2 regions of the Bacillus sp. XB1 genome follow, and region 1 is predicted to be linked to the other one. Evidence: a T-box and tRNA genes for the amino acid it is inferred to sense, from the RefSeq annotation. Region 1 holds a T-box; the other holds one or more tRNA genes.
The links. The T-box of region 1 lies ahead of ileS2 (isoleucine--tRNA ligase). A T-box ahead of a tRNA ligase gene usually reads a tRNA of that ligase, here a tRNA-Ile.
Positions count from the first base shown of each region.

Region 2: it encodes a tRNA-Ile, which carries the amino acid that the T-box ahead of ileS2 (isoleucine--tRNA ligase) is inferred to sense. The anticodon was not compared.

Region 1 is NZ_JBNRIL010000002.1:908,779-918,204, reverse strand. Features, by position in the region: gene ACK1U5_RS20170 (RluA family pseudouridine synthase) at 1-27, opposite strand, end outside; gene lspA (lipoprotein signal peptidase LspA) at 32-490, opposite strand; gene ACK1U5_RS20160 (molecular chaperone DnaK) at 615-944, opposite strand; gene ileS2 (isoleucine--tRNA ligase) at 1,100-3,865, opposite strand; T-box leader at 3,937-4,160, opposite strand; gene divIVA (septum site-determining protein DivIVA) at 4,212-4,718, opposite strand; gene ACK1U5_RS20145 (YlmH family RNA-binding protein) at 4,808-5,575, opposite strand; gene ACK1U5_RS20140 (YggT family protein) at 5,591-5,854, opposite strand; gene ACK1U5_RS20135 (cell division protein SepF) at 5,861-6,331, opposite strand; gene ACK1U5_RS20130 (YggS family pyridoxal phosphate-dependent enzyme) at 6,351-7,025, opposite strand; gene pgeF (peptidoglycan editing factor PgeF) at 7,022-7,840, opposite strand; gene ACK1U5_RS20120 (YlmC/YmxH family sporulation protein) at 7,961-8,242, opposite strand; gene sigG (RNA polymerase sporulation sigma factor SigG) at 8,406-9,185, opposite strand; gene sigE (RNA polymerase sporulation sigma factor SigE) at 9,343-9,426, opposite strand, start outside.
Region 2 is NZ_JBNRIL010000002.1:573,357-582,782, forward strand. Features, by position in the region: gene ispG (flavodoxin-dependent (E)-4-hydroxy-3-methylbut-2-enyl-diphosphate synthase) at 1-193, opposite strand, end outside; gene yqfZ (protein YqfZ) at 358-723, opposite strand; gene yqgB (protein YqgB) at 796-1,554, opposite strand; tRNA gene ACK1U5_RS18230 (tRNA-Ile) at 1,796-1,869, shown strand; gene sodA (superoxide dismutase [Mn]) at 2,091-2,702, shown strand; gene ACK1U5_RS18240 (MFS transporter) at 2,819-4,096, shown strand; gene ACK1U5_RS18245 (peptidoglycan D,D-transpeptidase FtsI family protein) at 4,206-6,332, shown strand; gene ACK1U5_RS18250 (PstS family phosphate ABC transporter substrate-binding protein) at 6,664-7,581, shown strand; gene pstC (phosphate ABC transporter permease subunit PstC) at 7,609-8,559, shown strand; gene pstA (phosphate ABC transporter permease PstA) at 8,561-9,426, shown strand, end outside.

The sequences.
Region 1 (9,426 bases):
AACTGTTACTTGTACTACTTCACTCATTCAATTACTCCTTCGCTTTCTTGCCTTCTAATAATGTTTGAATAATAATTAATACAACACCAATACATAATGCTGAATCAGCTATATTGAATACTGGATAGTTGTACGAGAAAATATACACGTGAATGAAATCCACTACTTCTTGTCTAAATACACGATCAATAAAGTTACCAATTGCCCCGCCCAAAATTAGGCTTAACGAAATACCTAGAAGCTTGTCTGTTTTCGCATACTTTTTCATATAAAATACAATAAACACTACAAAAACAACTGTAATAATGTAGAAGAACCACATTTTATTTTCTAAAATACCCCAAGCAGCGCCTCTATTTCGATGTGATGTTATGTATAATACATTGTCGATAATCGGAATACTCGTACCCAATTCCATGTTCTTTACAATTAACCACTTCGATATTTGATCGATAGCAATGACGAATAACGCTATTACATAATATATCATTTTCATTTCCCCCACAAAGACAGTGTACCTCAAAATTTTAGCATAGCTGCTACCTTTTCACAATGAACCTTTATAGAAGAATAAAATAAATTAAAAAAAGGTAATATAATATCGTTGTGCGTATTCATACATTTACCTTTTCGTAGAAGAATTCATGAATCGTACGGGCAGTCGGCATTGTCTTCATTTGCTTTGTCGAAATTAATCTCCCCGTCTCTTCACAAATACCATACATGTCTATTTCCATTTTAAATAATGCGCGTTCTACATCCTTTAAATCCTCTTTTATATCATGTAATAGCAATTTTTTCTTTATCTCTTCCTTAATTTCATATCCAAGCTCTTGGCTGAACTCGACATCATATTTGTGCATTACTTCTTTAGCTAGTCTCTCTTGCAACTCTTTTCTCATCAATTGCAATTCTTCTTTTATTTCCATGTAAATTTCATTCACGTGTACATTCCTCCTAGCTGTAATGTACAGTTAGTGTGTCCGAAATTTATTTGCTTACCTCACACACATTTTTCCTTCACAGGAAAGAGTCTGAAAGTGATCTTGATATACCATCAACAAAAAAACTGACCGCATCAATAGCAGTCAGTTTTTTATTATTTTACATAGTTTTCTTTAACAACTGTTGCACAACGCTCACATAATGTTTCATGTTCAGCATCTTTACCAATTGTTTCTGAAACTACCCAACAACGTTCACATGTTTCACCAGTTGCTTGAACAACAACAACCGCTGTATGTTCATACTTCGGTGCATCTGCTGGCGCTTCATCCATCATACCACCAAGTTTATACTCAGAAACGATGAATAATTGCTTTAAGTCTTCGCTAATAGACTCTAACATAGCTTTCATTTCTGCAGTTGGATATAGCGTAATGCTTGCATTTAATGACTTACCGATTACTTTTTCATTACGAGCTACTTCTAGTGCTTTTAACACGTCATCACGTAATGTCATAAATGCATCCCATTTTGTTTTTAACGCTTCCGCGTCATCTAATTGTACAGCTTCTGGCATATCAGTTAATTGTACACTTTCTTCTGTTACGCCTGGAATATATGGCCATACTTCATCAGCTGTGTGCGGTAAGATTGGTGTTACAAGTTTCGTTAACGCAACAAGAACATCATATAATACAGTTTGAATTGCACGACGATCTTCGTGGTTTGCACCTTCAATGTATAAGATGTCTTTTGCAAAGTCTAAGTAGAATGAACTTAAATCAATTGTACAGAAGTTATGAATTGCATGATACACAGCAGCGAAATCGTATGTCTCATATGCTTCTTTAACTTTTGTAATTAAGTCATTTAATTTTACTAACATGTAACGATCTACTTCACGAAGTTCAGCTACAGCTACTGCATTTTCACTTGGCTTAAAGTCGTCTAAGTTTCCTAATAAGAAACGGAATGTGTTACGGATTTTACGATACACTTCTGCTACTTGTTTTAAAATATCATCTGAAATACGTACGTCAGATTGATAGTCAACAGAAGATACCCATAAGCGTAAAATGTCTCCGCCTAATTGATCCATGATTTTCTTCGGTACGACGATGTTTCCAATCGACTTACTCATTTTACGTCCTTCACCATCTAGTACGAAACCGTGGCTTAGTACGCCTTTATATGGAGCTTTACCTGTTACAGCAACTGCTGTTGATAATGAAGAGTTAAACCAACCACGATACTGGTCAGATCCTTCTAAATATAAATCAGCTGGACGCTGTAAATCTTCGCGCTCTTCTAATACCGCTTGGTGAGAAGAACCTGAATCGAACCATACATCCATGATGTCTGTTTCTTTACGGAATTCACCATTTGGGCTACCTGGATGTGTAAATCCTTCTGGTAATAGATCTTTTGCTTCACGCTCGAACCATACGTTAGAACCGTGTTCACGGAATAAATCTGCTACATGGTTAATTGTTTCATCCGTAATAATTGGATCACCATTCTCAGCATAGAATACCGGAATTGGCACACCCCATGCACGCTGACGAGAAATACACCAGTCACCACGGTCACGAACCATATTATGAAGACGAGTTTCTCCCCATGCTGGTACCCATTTTGTTTCTGCTACAGCTTCTATTAACTCTTTACGGAATGCTTCAATAGATGCAAACCACTGTGCTGTCGCACGGAAAATAATTGGTTTTTTCGTTCTCCAATCATGTGGGTATGAATGTGTAATGAATGTTAGTTTCAGTAACGCGCCTACTTCTTCTAATTTTTCTGTAATTGGTTTGTTAGCTTTATCATAGAATAAGCCTTCAAATCCAGGTGCCTCATTTGTTAATACACCTTTATCATCGACTGGGCAAAGTACTTCTAATCCATACTTTTTACCAACAACGAAGTCATCTTCCCCGTGTCCTGGTGCTGTATGAACACAACCTGTACCTGCATCTGTTGTTACGTGATCTCCTAGCATAACTAATGAATCACGATCGTAGAATGGATGTTTTGCAACTGTATACTCAAGTTCGCTACCTTTTACTGTTTTCACAACTTCAGCATTTTCCCACTCTAACGTTTTTGCAACTGTCTCAAACAGCTCAGAAGCAATGATATATTTCTCATCATTTACTTTTACAATGCTATATTCAAGCTCTGGATGAACAGAAATACCTAAGTTTGCAGGTAATGTCCAAGGTGTTGTTGTCCAAATGATGTACTTTTCATCACCTTCTAATACGTTCTTTCCATCTTTTACAGGGAATGCTACGTAAATAGATGCTGATTTTTTATCTTGATATTCAATTTCAGCTTCCGCTAAAGCAGATTCACTCGTTGGAGACCAGTAAACTGGTTTTTGACCTTTATAGATATAACCTTTTTTCGCCATGTCACCAAACACTTTAATTTGTTGTGCTTCATAAGCTGGCTCTAAAGTAATATATGGATTATCCCAATCTGCACGTACACCTAGACGCTTAAATTGTTCACGTTGACGTTCTACTTGTTCATATGCATACTCTGCACATAACTTACGGAACTCAGCAACTGTCATTTCTTTACGTTTTACACCTTTATTTGTTAAAGCTTGTTCAATTGGTAAACCGTGCGTATCCCATCCCGGAACATATGGCGCACTAAAACCAGTCATTGATTTATAACGAACAATAAAGTCTTTTAATACTTTATTTAATGCATGTCCCATATGAATGTCACCATTCGCATATGGAGGTCCATCATGCAATACAAATAAAGGACGACCTTTTGTATGTTCTTGTACTTTTTCGTAAATATTCATTTCAGCCCATTTTTCTTGCATTGCAGGCTCACGTTTTGGTAAATTCCCACGCATTGGGAACTCTGTTTTTGGCATCAGTAATGTATTTTTGTACTCCATGCTCAATTCCTCCTTACATGTATAAAAGAAATACTTAAAAAACGGAATAAAAAAGAGACCTTCTCATCCCCAAAAGGGACGAGAAAGTCTCCCGCGGTACCACCCTAGTAGATTATATACATATGTATAGAATCCTCTTTATATTCTTAACGCGAATACACGCCTACGCTTACTCTATTTGTTCAGCGCGGAACTCCAGGGTGATATTCCCACTATCTCCTTATCCTGAGCTTACACCATCCTCAGTTCGCTATATAAGGTTTGAAAAGGTACTTATCCCTATCTTCGTTTTTCTTAATAAATATGTTGTTTAAAATTATATGTAATAATGAGAAAAACGTCAAGCTTACACTGTTTCTTCTTTTTTCAACAGTTCATCTACTTCGTCTTCTAATTCAATTAGTTTATCCCAATCATCGTTGTTTAACATCTCAAGCTGTGTTTCTAATAACATACGGAAACGAGTTCGGAATACTTTCGCTTGTTTCTTTAGCTCTTCAATATCAAAAGCAACTTTTCTTGATTTTACTAATGCTTCGTTAATAATACGATCAGCATTCTTTTCAGCTTCACGCACAATTAATTTCGCTTCTTTTTGCGCATTACGTTTTACTTCTTCCGCTGCTTCTTGTGCAACAACGATAGATTTGTTTAACGTATCTTCAATATTAGAGAAATGATCTAACTTCCCTTCTAACTGCGCAACTTTTTCTTCTAAAGCTTTTTTCTCACGAATGACCAATTCATAATCTTTGATAATTTGATCAAGAAACTCATTTACTTGATCTTCATCATAGCCACGGAATCCGCGACCAAATTCTTTGTTATGAATATCTAATGGTGTTAACGGCACAACGCCACCTCCAAGTAGTTATCTAAATTTCCTCTTTCAATTATATCTTTTCTTCGACAAAATAGGAGGATTTCCTTCTAAAAAACCAATCATTTTAGTATACCATACAAAATTCTCCATTTGTCGCGTTTTGTTCTACCTTCTACAGAAAATAATTTACTTCGGCCATATCCTCTAACAGAAAAAACATCTCCTGGATAACATTCATAAGAAGTTTGCTCCACTGTTTTCCAATTGACTTTTACTAAACCATTTTTTATGAAAGGTTGTACTTTCTGTCTAGATAAATGTAACATTTCAGCTAACATAACATCTAAACGAAGTGAAGAAACCGTTCCAGATTTCTCTCCCCACGTTTCATGTATCTGTAGAATTTGTTCTCCTTGCACTGACGCTAAAGAGACTTTTACTTTCCCTATTGATTGTAAGTTCATCTCAATATACGATACAATTTCTTTCGCAACTACAATTTGGGCACGATTTTCTTGCAGCAAAATATCACCACATTTTTCTCTTGTTAAACCAAGAGACATAAATGTACCTAATATTTGCCTATGTTCTAGCGTATAAAACTTGGAAGGATAGTCAATTTCTAATACTTCTACTTGAAATTCTTCTTCATTTAATTCTAGATAGTCTGGATAAATAAGTGCTCTTTTACGCTCTGCATTAGGCGTTGCACCACCAAATTGCACAGCAACATCACCTTGTCCTATTACCATAGAAACAATTTGTTGTTGCCTAGGATCGAGAAAATCCGTTAACTTCACTTGATGGTACTCCGCCGCTCGCTTCCACTCTAGCACTTTATCCACAAAGACCTCCTCATCAGGCCTAAAATGTTCGTAGATGCTCATGTATTTACCTTCTTACTATAAGAAATAGCTTAATAAACTGAACAAACCAGTTTTAGCAAGTTTCAACGCAAAGATCGCAACGATTGGAGAAATATCAATCATTCCAAGCGGCGGAATAAAGCGGCGGAATGGTTCTAAATACGGTTCACAAATACGTGCCAGGAACTCTCCAAAAGATGATTCCTTTGCACCAGGAAACCATGATAGGAGAATGTAAATAATAAGTGCCCACGAGTAAATCTCGATAGCATAACTTAACACTATAAAAACTGTTGTCATGGCGTATTACCACCTCTTTATATTTGTTTCTTCTTCTTCACCGAATAACTCTGAAATCGCACCAACAATATCTACATTTTCAGGTGTACACATAAATGTTTTCGGCCCTATTTTTTGAATGTCCCCGCCTATAGCGTATACAGTACCACTTAAAAAGTCAACGATACGTACCGCTTGATCAGTAGACATTCTCTGCAAATTAATTACAACAGCTCGTCTACCTTTTAAGTGGTCCGCAATCCCTTGTGCTTCCGAATATGTGCGTGGTTCTAATAAAACAACTTTTGAAGATTGTTTTGCTGTTTCAATACTCACAACATTTTGCTTCGGTTGCGCTTTCGGAAACGTAACGTCTTGTTGTTCTGGTGGATCTTGCTGCTTTTTCATGTCTGTTTGCTCCTTTTCATAACCATATTGAGCTGCTTCTTTTTCTTCCGGTGTATCAAAAAAGAAGTATTTTACTTTTGACCAACTCATAATAAGATTCTCCTTCCTTTTACGCTTTTCCTACTAAAATCGTTCCCAAACGAATATATGTAGCCCCTTCTTCAATTGCAATCTTGTAATCGTTGGACATTCCCATTGATAATTCTTTACATGGCGCATGTAATAACTCTAGCTCCTGCACCTCTGTTTGCAGCATACGTAATTCCTTAAAACAGCGTCTGATTTCTTCCTCTTCTTCTGTAAATGGAGCCATCGTCATTAGTCCAACCACTTCAATTTTATCGAATTCTTGCAAACTTTGAATAAAAGAAACAACCTCTTCTATTGCCAATCCTTGCTTCGATTCTTCAGATGAGGTTTTCACTTGAATAAAGCATTTCACTTTCTTATCAGCACGTTTCTGAATTTCTTTCGCCAGTGAAAGACGATCTAACGAATGTAAATAATCAATTTCATTAATGATTTCTTTTACTTTTCTCGTTTGTAATGAGCCAATAAAGTGCCAATTAACTTTTGAACCGAAATGCTCGTATTTCTGTAAGAAACCTTCATTTCTATTTTCACCTAAATCGATAACTCCAGCTTCAATTACTTCGTTTGTTTTTTCAATCCCTACAGTTTTTGTAACTGCAACAAGTTTAATATTTTGCAACGAACGTCCAGCTCGAGCGCAAGATTCTTTAATAGCTTCGTTTACAATTTCTAAATTTTCTTGTACTGTCACTTGCTTTCTTCCTCCTTAAAACCTATGAAACTCAACATTCTTCCTGTCTTACCTTGATCACGACGATGAGAGAAAAATAGTTGCTCTTCACAGCTTGTACAAAGAGATGACATTACAATATGCTCTTCTTTTATGCCTGCTTGTACACATAATATACGATTAATTTCTTTTAAATTAATTGCGTACTGCCCGTCAGAAATTTTTTGATGAGGAACAGCACCCCTAACTACTTCCTGTGCTGCTGTTAATACACGATCATCCACAACATAACAACAAGATCCGATCGACGGCCCAATTGCAACATGAATTTCATCACTTGAAATACCTTCTGCATTCCACTTTTGAATCATTTCCTTTGCAATCTCTTGTACAGTGCCTTTCCATCCAGCATGCGCAAGTCCTATCATACCATGTGATGGTGCATAAAAATAGAGCGGAACACAATCCGCGTAACAAGACGTTAACAGAACATCTTCATTACTCGTATAAATGCCATCTGTTTTTGAAATGCCGTCCTCATATGAATAGACACCACTTCCCTTTTCCTGTTGCCCTACTTTTTCAACATGATGAGCATGAACTTGTTCAGAGCAAATCCAATTTTCTAATGGTTTTTGTAACTTATTTGCTAAAATGCGTCTGTTTTCATGAACGTTCTCCACGATATCATTCACATGTAATCCTAAATTCATCGCATGAAAGGAGCCCGTACTTATCCCACCATCTTTTGTCGTAAATCCAGCAGTAATGTTTCCAAGTTCTTTCCACGCTTGTAAATACAGTATACCGTCCACATATTTAAATGGTTCTCTCATAATAAAGCGGCTCCTTTTAATTAAAATAACAGAAAAAAGCATGGTACTTCCTGTCTATTTTACCATACTTTTATTTTTTCATAATCCTAACAGAAAAAAAAGAGGAATTTGTAATATTCTTTATGAAATTGTCGGTGTTTGTATTGATTCTGTTACAGAATTAACAGGATTTACTCTTACAAGTATGACATCTTCCCCAATTTTCACAATTTCCTTCCAAGGAATTACAATCTCAACATCTTTTCCAAAAATACCTAGCATACGTGTCTGTTTGGAAATAATAACAGAACAAATTTTCCCTGTGTTCATATCAATTTCAATATCTCCAATATTCCCAATCCTTTTTCCATCTGAAATATTTATAACATCCTTCATCTGTAACTCTGAAATTCGTATCACCATTTTTATCCTCTCCCTTATATGACAAATTGGAAACTGTTTCTCATATTTACAGGAAGCCACCTACACGAAACACCATGCTAGTTTCATTATATGAACACAAATCCCCTACTATGAGCACAAACCATATTACATATAAAAAGGTCTCACCATAATTGGTGAGACCTTATCCTTGAATCGTTTTATTCATTTGTTTAATGGCTGACTTCTCTAAACGTGATACTTGCGCTTGGGAAATCCCAATTTCTTCTGCAACTTCCATCTGTGTCTTTCCTTGGAAGAAACGTTTTCTAATAATCATTTTCTCTCTATCATTTAAACGCTTCATTCCTTCTTTCAATGCTAATTCTTCAACCCACTGCTCGTCCTTTTGTTTTTCATCACTTAACTGATCCATAACAAAGATAGGATCTCCCCCATCATTATAAATCGGTTCAAATAATGAAACTGGATCTTGAATTGCATCTAAAGCAAATACTATCTCTTCATGAGTTACTTCTAGCACTTTTGCAATATCCATTGCTGTTGGTTCTTTTGAATTTTCTGCAATCAACTTTTCTCTTACTTGCAAAGCTTTATACGCAATATCTCGCAATGAGCGCGATACGCGAATCGGATTATTATCACGCAAATATCTGCGTATTTCCCCAATAATCATCGGCACAGCATACGTTGAAAATTTTACATTTTGGCCTAAATCAAAATTATCAATTGATTTCATAAGTCCGATGCAACCAACTTGAAATAAATCGTCAACATATTCTCCTCTGTTATTAAATCTTTGGATGACGCTCAGTACAAGACGTAAGTTTCCATTCACTAATTTTTCTCTTGCGCTTATCTCTCCACTTTGCATTTCACGAAATAATTTACGCATCTCTTCATTTTTTAATACTGGAAGTTTAGCTGTATCAACACCGCAAATTTCTACTTTGTTTCTCGTCAAAGTGTTCCCTCCTATCGGGAGTTGCTGTACAGTGTAAAGTATTTCCTTTGAAGGGGATTTTATGCATGTGGTTTTTTCACGATTTGTTATTTAAATTATCTTTCCTAATACAACTAAATAGAATAAGACCAGCCTACATAACGGCTGGTCTTATTCTTTACACCATTTTATTAAATTCTTTTCGTAATCTTTTTATAATTCTTTTTTCTAAACGCGAAATGTATGACTGTGAAATCCCAAG
Region 2 (9,426 bases), 340 kb from region 1:
CTGCTGCGCGTTCATCTGGAACGGCAACGCGGACGACTTGACAGCCGGCTTCTTCTAAACGCTTAATTTCAGCAACTGTTGCTTCAACATCATGTGTTTTTGTTGTTGTCATACTTTGTATAATTAATTCATTATTACCGCCGATTGTTAAATTACCGACTTTAACTGGACGTGTTTTTGTACGATGAGTCATTTCATTCACGAATAGATCGCTCTCCTTATAAAAGAAGTTTCTTATTTAGTCCCTCATATCAATGATAGTATACGTGATATAGGGCTATAGAAACCGAAGTACTCGGTTTCACTTTTACTATTGTATCAGCGCCTTTATGTAATTGACAAGGATTAAGTGATAGCTTATTGATATAAGGGGAATTTATAAGACTTTCCAATTTGTATTTTTGTAGCAGATGTACTTTTATTTAATTGTTTAAAGTCGTCAATGACTTTTTCTATGGAAGGAATTTTTTTCTTGTTAATTTGTTCTGTAATAGAAAGAACTGTCTCACCAGTTTTTACTTCAATTGTTTTATAAGATACATCTGTTTCTTTTTCTGTTTTGTTCTCTTTATTTTGTTGACTGTCTGTGTTTTCTTTTTTAATCGTTTGAGCAGCAGTTGTTTTTTTATATGAACTTAACATCGGTAAAGTACCGATTTTTATATCGTAATAAAATATATAACCGAGAACAAGCACGAATAGGAATATACCTAATCTTTTCATATTCTTCACTCCTTTGCTAGGAATATATGCTTGTCCAAAAAAAAAATGCCTATTTAGGCATTTTTTTCGTTCTTATTTTTCTTTCGGTTTTGGAACTTCTTTAATCGTTAAGTACAGAACAATTAAAACAACTGCGATATAGATGAATGTTGATCCAGGTACGACAATTTTACATGCGTCCATAATCATAAAGAAGATTGTTGGAATTGTGTAGCTGTATGCAGTTAGTGTCCAAACTTGTTTATAGGATAGTTTACGTTGACCGCTCATAGCAGAACCGATGAACGCAAGTAAAGTCACGCCTACAAAAGTAATGAATAATTGGAATAGGTACACTAAGAATCCAATAACAAATAATAAAATCGGATAAATATTATCGAATAAAGAAATAAATTCTTGTAGATCTTTTTTCTCAAGAGATGCACCTAACAAATCGTTATAGGAATACGTTTGTATTTGACCATTTCCCATAGAGACTACTTTATCTTTTAAAACAAATAAACCTGTTTTATTTTGATATTTTTCTAGGTCTGTTGAATTTGGATCAAATATGAAAAGTGCATTTCCTTCTTCTTTTTCAATAGGTTGATCAATATCGGCTTTTAGTTCGCCATTTTCAATTTTAAAATCAGGTAAATCTTTATCGATGACTTGATTTACCATGCTTACACCATCTTGGATAAAACTACCGTACAAAAAAGTTCTTGGAATAGTAGTAATTAAGCAAAGTAGCATAATATACAAAATGGTTTTACCGATTTTTTGAAAACGGAATAGCGCCATATCTTTAGGCGAGTATATGCTTTTTACGAATTGGGTAAATATGGACATAGATTCACTTCCTTTATGTATGTATAAAATCATTGTAACGTAGTAATCTAGAGAATCTCAAGATATATTATATTTACATATAGTGGAGATAACTAAATTTCTTTTATTAACTTTCTTCTTTTAAATAAGAAAAATACAATTGACACTTTTCTTTTCTATATGGTAAATTTATCTTACATTTCTTAAAGAGCATATCCGATAGGAATTCCTTTATTTGATATGTTGTTACATACATAATTGTGGACCCTTAGCTCAGCTGGTTAGAGCAGACGGCTCATAACCGTCCGGTCGTAGGTTCGAGTCCTACAGGGTCCATATCCATTTCACATGTTTATTATGTTAGCAGGAAGCTTCCTTGTAGAAGGAAGCTTTTTTTACGGAATATATGAGCATTTTAATTGAAAAGAAGTGGGAATTTTGCTACTTTAATGATAGCAAGACAATGTGATTTATTTGTTTGCACCCTATGGCAATTAGGGTAGAATGAAGTTGTATGTCACTTAAGTGGCAATACATAAACTGGGAGGAATATAACAATGGCAAAACACGAATTACCAAATTTACCTTATGCGTATGATGCTTTAGAGCCTCACTTTGACAAAGAAACAATGAACATCCATCATACAAAACATCACAACACGTACATTACAAACTTAAACGCTGCTTTAGAAGGTCATGCAGAATTAGCTGACAAAAGCGTAGAAGAATTAGTTGCAAACTTAAACGAAGTACCAGAAGCAATCCGTACAGCAGTACGTAACAATGGTGGCGGACATGCTAACCATACATTCTTCTGGACAATCCTATCTCCAAACGGCGGAGGACAACCTGTAGGTGATCTTGCAACTGCAATTGAAGCAAAATTCGGTAGCTTCGATGCATTCAAAGAAGAATTCGCAAAAGCTGGCGCAACTCGCTTCGGTTCTGGTTGGGCTTGGTTAGTAGTAAACAATGGTGAGTTAGAAGTAACAAGCACTCCAAACCAAGATTCTCCTTTAACTGAAGGTAAAACGCCAGTTATCGGTTTAGATGTTTGGGAGCATGCTTACTACTTAAACTACCAAAACCGTCGTCCAGACTACATCGGTGCATTCTGGAACGTTGTAGATTGGAACGCTGCTGAAAAACGTTACCAAGAAGCAAAATAATTGTAACAAATATAGAAAAAGCTAGGGGAGAGCCCCTAGCTTTTTTCTATGCTTTCCTTTTACATAATTGGGCTTGTCTTTGGAAGACTAGAACATGAAGTAAAGGAGAGTTGTGTATGAAATGGAAACATATAATTGGTGACGTTGAAGTGAATCGGGATTTAGTGTTATTGCTCCTTATAGGAGGTTTATACACGCTCGCAATTTCTTTATCGAATACGTTTGTAAATATTTATTTATGGAAACAAACACAAAATTATGTGAATCTTGGCTTGTATAATTTAGCCAGCGTGGTATTACAGCCTCTCACATTTCTTGTAGGGGGGAAATTAGCGAAACGTATCGATCGCTCGATTTTATTACGAATAGGGGTAGGAACGCTCGCAATTTTTTTTATCGTTGTCTTAGTAGCAGGGAAAAGTGCTTCTCAGTATATTCTATTAATGGGGGCTCTTTTAGGAGTAGGATACGGTTTTTACTGGTTGGCTTTTAACTTATTGACATTTGAAATTACAGAACCAGAAACAAGAGATTTCTTTAATGGGTTTCTTGGACTTCTTACATCCTTCTCTGGGATGATTGGACCAATAGCAGCAGGATACACAATTTCACGTATGGAGAAATGGAGTGGCTATACTGTTATATTCTTTCTTTCATTAGTTCTATTTGCAATTGCTGTCGTCTTAAGCTTCTTTTTATCTAAAAGAGAATGTGAAGGGCGTTATGAAATCGTGCAAGTATTGAAAGAACGACGGATTGATAAAAATTGGGGAAAGATTACACGAGCTCATTTTTTCCAAGGATTGAGAGAAGGGACGTTTATTTTTGTCATTTCAGTATATGTTTATTTAGCAACTAATAGTGAGTTCGCATTAGGGAAATACAGTTTAGTGAACTCTGCTGTATCCTTTGTATGTTATTACTTAGTTGCTCGTATGTTAAAGAAGGAGTGGCGAAAAAAAGCAATTTTACTTGGGGGCATTATTTTATATGCTGTCGTCTTTTTAGTTATTTTCAATGTTACATACACGAAATTACTTATTTATGCGGCATGTATTGCGATTGCATATCCTATTTTACTTGTTCCGTACGGATCAATGACATATGACGTAATTGGTAGAGCGAAAAATGCGAGAGAATGGCGTGTGGAATATGTCGTTGTTCGGGAGTTATGGTTAAACGCCGGAAGAATCTGTTCCATTTTAAGTTTTTTATGTGCTGTACTATTCTTTCCACCTGAAAAAAGTTTACCTTACTTATTATGTATTTTAGGTGCTGGACATTTTCTTATTTATTTTGCAGTTAAAAATGTCAAATATGATGAGGGAAATGCGAGTAAAACAAGTGTTGTAACGCAAGAGAACGCGCAAAACCAAACTGAACCAGAAGGTTAACTTCTCGTTTGTTTTATGCTAGAATAGAAAAAGATGTAAGACAGCAGTGAGGACACCTGTATGAGGGTGTCCCTTTCACATTACATAGCTGTTGGTAGAGGGGGTTTGTATGAGCAAGAAGCAGAAGCAAAATAAGAAAAAGACCCACGTTCCTTTTCGATTAAACGTGTTGTTTTTCTGCGTGTTTTTAATGTTCTCCGCGGTTATTGTAAGGCTCGGATATGTACAAATTGTTCGCGGTGAAGAATATAAGAATGAAGTGGAGAAGAAAGAAAACTCAACGATAAGTAATCCTGTACCGCGTGGGAAAATATTTGACCGTTATGGGCGACCTGTAGTAGATAATGCAGCCATTCGTACTATTACATTTACAAAAATGAAGGGATCAACTGCAGAGGATCGCTTAGAAACAGCGAAAAAGCTAGCAGATTTGATTGAAGTACCGACAGATAAATTAACAGATCGCGATAAAAAAGATTATTGGCTTGCTATGCATAAAGAGGAAGCTAAAGAAAAAATTACGAATAAAGATCGTCAAGAGTTTAAAGATAAAAAAATTGATGATAAAGAATTAGACGAGCGTCAGCGAAGTCGTGTAACAGAAGAAGAGATTAATCAATTATCCGCAAAAGATCTAGAAATACTAGCGATTAAGAGTAAGATGGACGGCGGATATGCAATGACACCTCAAGTTATTAAAAAGGATGCTACAGAAAAGGAATATTCGATTATTAGTGAAAACCTAGCAGCATTACCAGGTGTAGATACGAATGTTGATTGGGAGCGAAAATATACGTACGATGATTTATTCCGAAGTGTACTTGGTGGGGTGTCGACATCTGATGAAGGCTTACCGAGAGAAAGACTAGATTACTATCTTGTTCGTGATTACAATCGAAATGACCGAGTAGGAAAAAGTTATCTTGAACAACAGTATGAAGATAGTCTGCACGGTACGAAAGCAGAAGTTAGAAATGTTACAGATAAAAACGGTAATATTTTAGAAACGATTAATGTATCAAAAGGACAAAGTGGTAATGACCTGAACTTAACAATTGATATGGAATTACAAAAGCGCGTGGAAGATATTCTTGCGAAGAATTTAATGAGGTTTAAAGGAAGCGAACCTCTTTTAGATCGCGCATTTGTTGTAATGATGAACCCAAAAAATGGTGAAGTTTTATCTATGGCGGGGAAACAATTAGTTAACGAAGATGGCCAAACGAAAGTAAATGACTTTGCATTAGGTACCATGACAAGTTCTTATCCGATGGGATCAACTGTAAAAGGTGCAACAGTACTTACTGGATATCAAACTGGTGCGATTCAACCAGGGGCAGTACAATTGGATGAACCAATTAAATTAAAAGGTACACCTACGAAGTCGTCTTGGAAAACGATGGGATATATTAATGACCTTACAGCTTTAAAAATGTCTTCTAACGTTTATATGTTTAAAACAGCGATGAATATCGCCGGTGTTCAGTATGTGAGAGGTGGTACGTTAGATATACCTCAAAAAGCATTTGATACGATGCGTTATTATTTCGGACAGTTTGGACTTGGTGTAAAAACAGGAATTGATTTACCGAATGAATCTGCTGGTCAGATGGGTAGAAGTAGTCAACCAGGTTTCTTACTAGATTTATCAATTGGACAGTATGATACGTATACACCGCTTCAATTAGCGCAATATATTTCGACGATTGCCAATGGCGGATATCGTATGCAACCACAAGTTGTAAAAGAAATTCGTCAACCGGCAGTGAAACCAGATGAAGTTGGGAAAGTTGTTCAATCTATGGAACCGAAAGTATTAAATCGTATTGATATGCCGGAATCGCAAATTAAACGCGTTCAAGAAGGATTTAGACAAGTGTATAATGATTCAGGTGGTACAGCTACAAAGTACTTTACAGGTGCAAAATATAAAGCTGCTGGGAAAACTGGTACAGCTCAAACTGTGTATGGTGGAGATAAAGAGATTGGTAGAAATGCAAAAGGTGAACGTGTGGAAACATATAACTTAACATTAGTAGGTTATGCGCCACTTGAAGATCCAGAAGTAGCATTCTCTGTTGTCGTTCCATGGGTACATGATGATAAGACTGGTATTAATGGATATATTGGTCGTGAAATTATGGACGCTTACTTTGATTTGAAAAACAAAGAAGTAAATGGTGAAGCTCCAAAAGATGATAAAGACAATAAAAACAAAGATCAAGATGATGAATAAAAAAGTTGTAAAAAAGCACACTATATGAAAAGATAGTGTGCTTTTTTTTATGGTTTATGCATATCGTGTAATAAATGTGGACAAGTATACAACATTGAAAAAACGCGGCCCTATAAATGATACTTGTATATGGTGGGATAGGGGATAAATATTTTATAGGGAAATCATCAGAGGAAATGAATAGCTACTACTGAATTAAAATTGTATCGTATGTTGATTTTTGTGGAACTTTACAAAACTTTTACAAACAATTAAAACCGAATTAATAGTTTAGCAGTATTCTTATATCTGTAATCCTGTTATTTCCGGTTACTTCTAGGAGGAAGAACACGTGAAATGGATGCGTACACCGATTAAGATTTTCGTATTATCAATATGGTTCCTCTGTTTTGAAATGTCTACTGCATTTGCTTTAAATGATACGGGAGAAGTGAGAGTTGATGGATCCTCAACGGTTTTTCCTATTATAGAAGCAGTAGCGGAGGAATATACAAAGGTGCATCCAGACGTGAAAATTTCCATCAGTATTTCTGGAACTGGGGGAGGATTTAATCGTTTCAGTAAAGGAGAAGTAGATATAAATAATGCTTCGAGAGTAATGAAACAAGTCGAGAAAAATGAAATGAAGAAAAACTCTATTCAGTTCACACCTTTTGAGGTTGCTAACGACGGTCTTACGATTGTTGTGAATCGCCATAATACATGGGTAGACGATATGTCAGTAGACGAGTTACGACTACTTTGGAGTGAAGATGGAAGAGAGAAGCGATGGTCACAAATTCATTCAACATGGCCACGTGAACAAGTGAAGTTTTATGCACCAGGCGTAGACTCTGGTACGTATGATTATTTTCAAAATGTCATCTTACAAAATCATCGCATTATAAAAAAAGTCTCTTTGTCTGAAGATGATCAAGTTATTATGCAAGGGGTAATGAATGATAAACATGCCATTGCTTTTGTAGGATATGCTTATTATATGGCTAATCGAGATAAGGTGAAAGCAATAAAAGTAAATGGTGTATTTCCGACGAAAGAGACCATTCAATCAGGTAAGTATAAGCCGTTATCTAGGCCGCTACTTGCTTATGTGAATAATGCATCTATCCGAAATAAAATGAATGTAGCAAACTATGTTGAGTTTATGATTCAGCATGTCGGTAACCTCGCTGAAGAGGTCGGGTATGTAAAATTACGAAAAGAAAAATACAATGAACAGCTGCGTATGTTAACAGAAATAAAAAGGTAATGTCAGGGTGGAAAGGGGTTTTCATCTTTGGCTCATAATGACAAAAGTCAAATTACATTTTCTGTACAACATTTGATTGAAAGAAATACAAAACAAAGAAAAAAAACGCAGCGAATCAATCGAATAGTGCCTTTATTACTAAAAATAATTGCTAGCGTTTCTATTGTGACGACACTTGGAATTGTTTTTACGCTCTCTAATGAAACAATCATGTTTTTTCAAAAAATATCATTATACTCCTTTTTGACGGAGAAAGAATGGTTACCATTTTTTGAAGACCCTAAATTCGGTATATTACCACTCATATGTGGAACGTTCCTTATAACTGCAATTGCTATGTTTGTAGCAATTCCTATCGGTTTAGCGTGTGCCGTATTTTTAAGCGAATATGCTTCAAATAGTGCACGGAAAATATTAAAGCCGATGTTAGAGCTATTAGCAGGTATCCCGACAATTGTATATGGTTTTTTTGCATTAACAATTGTTACGCCGCTTTTACAAAGGCTTATACCAGATTTACAGTTTTTTAATGCGATTAGTCCAGGAATCGTTATCGGATTTATGATGATGCCTACCGTTGCATCTCTATCTGAAGACGCGATGAGAGCTGTGGCGAAAGGGACGAAAGAAGCTTCATTAGCACTCGGAGCGACGCGGTTTGAAATGGTAAAACAAGTGGTGTTTCCGTCCGCTTTTACAGGGATTATGGCAGCAATTATATTAGCGGCTTCTCGTGCAATTGGTGAAACGATGATTGTTGTAATTGCAGCAGGATCCACACCAAATGTATCGCTTGATCCGACACATTCAATTCAAACGTTAACAGCCTATATTGTGCAAGTAAGTTTAGGTGATGCTCCGCATGGAACGATTACGTATTACAGCATGTATGCTGTAGGTGCAACGTTATTTTTGTTTACCTTTATTATGAACATCATTTCGCAGTCTATTATGCGCCGTTTTAGGAGGATGACATAATATGCGAATGTTGAATCATAAAAAAATACAAAAAAACATGGCATCACGCTTTTTAAAAGATCGAATTTACAAATTGTTATTTTATATAGCAATTTTATTTTCAATCGTAATTTTGTTTTTGTTACTGTTTCAAATTGTTGAAAAAGGTATAAGTTATCTTTCAATAGATTTCTTTACAAATTTCGCTTCACGTAATCCGAAAGAAGCTGGTATTGCTGCAGCTTTGTCAGGGACAATATTATTTATGAGTATTGTTATACCTGTTTCTTTTATATTTGGAGTTGGAACAGCACTTTATTTAGAGCAATATGCGAAGGAATCTCTATTTAAAAAAATAATAGAGATTAATAATCAAACGTTAGCAGGAGTACCATCCGTTGTATTTGGATTGCTTGGTTTAACTATTTTTGTATATGCTCTTCATTTAGGAGAGAGTATAGTTGCAGCAGCGCTGACGATGAGTTTACTCGTTTTACCAACAGTTGTTGTGGCGAGTCAAGAAGCAATTCGATCAGTACCAAGTGTATTATTAGAGGGTTCTTACGGATTAGGTGCTACGAAGTGGCAAACGATGTATCAAATTGTATTGCCATATGCTTTCCCAGGGATTATAACGGGCTGTACGTTAGCGATATCAAGAGCAATTGGAGAAGCTGCACCACTATTAGTTATTGGGGCACTTGCGTTTGCAAATTATGTTCCATTTAGTATGTTTGATAGATTTACAGTTCTACCAATTCAAATTTTTAATTGGATGAGTAGGCCACAAGAAGAATTTCAGTATGTAGCAGCAGCTGGGATGATTGTTTTGTTAGGTTTGTTGCTATTTATCAATATATTTGTTTTATGGTTACGAAATCGAAAATA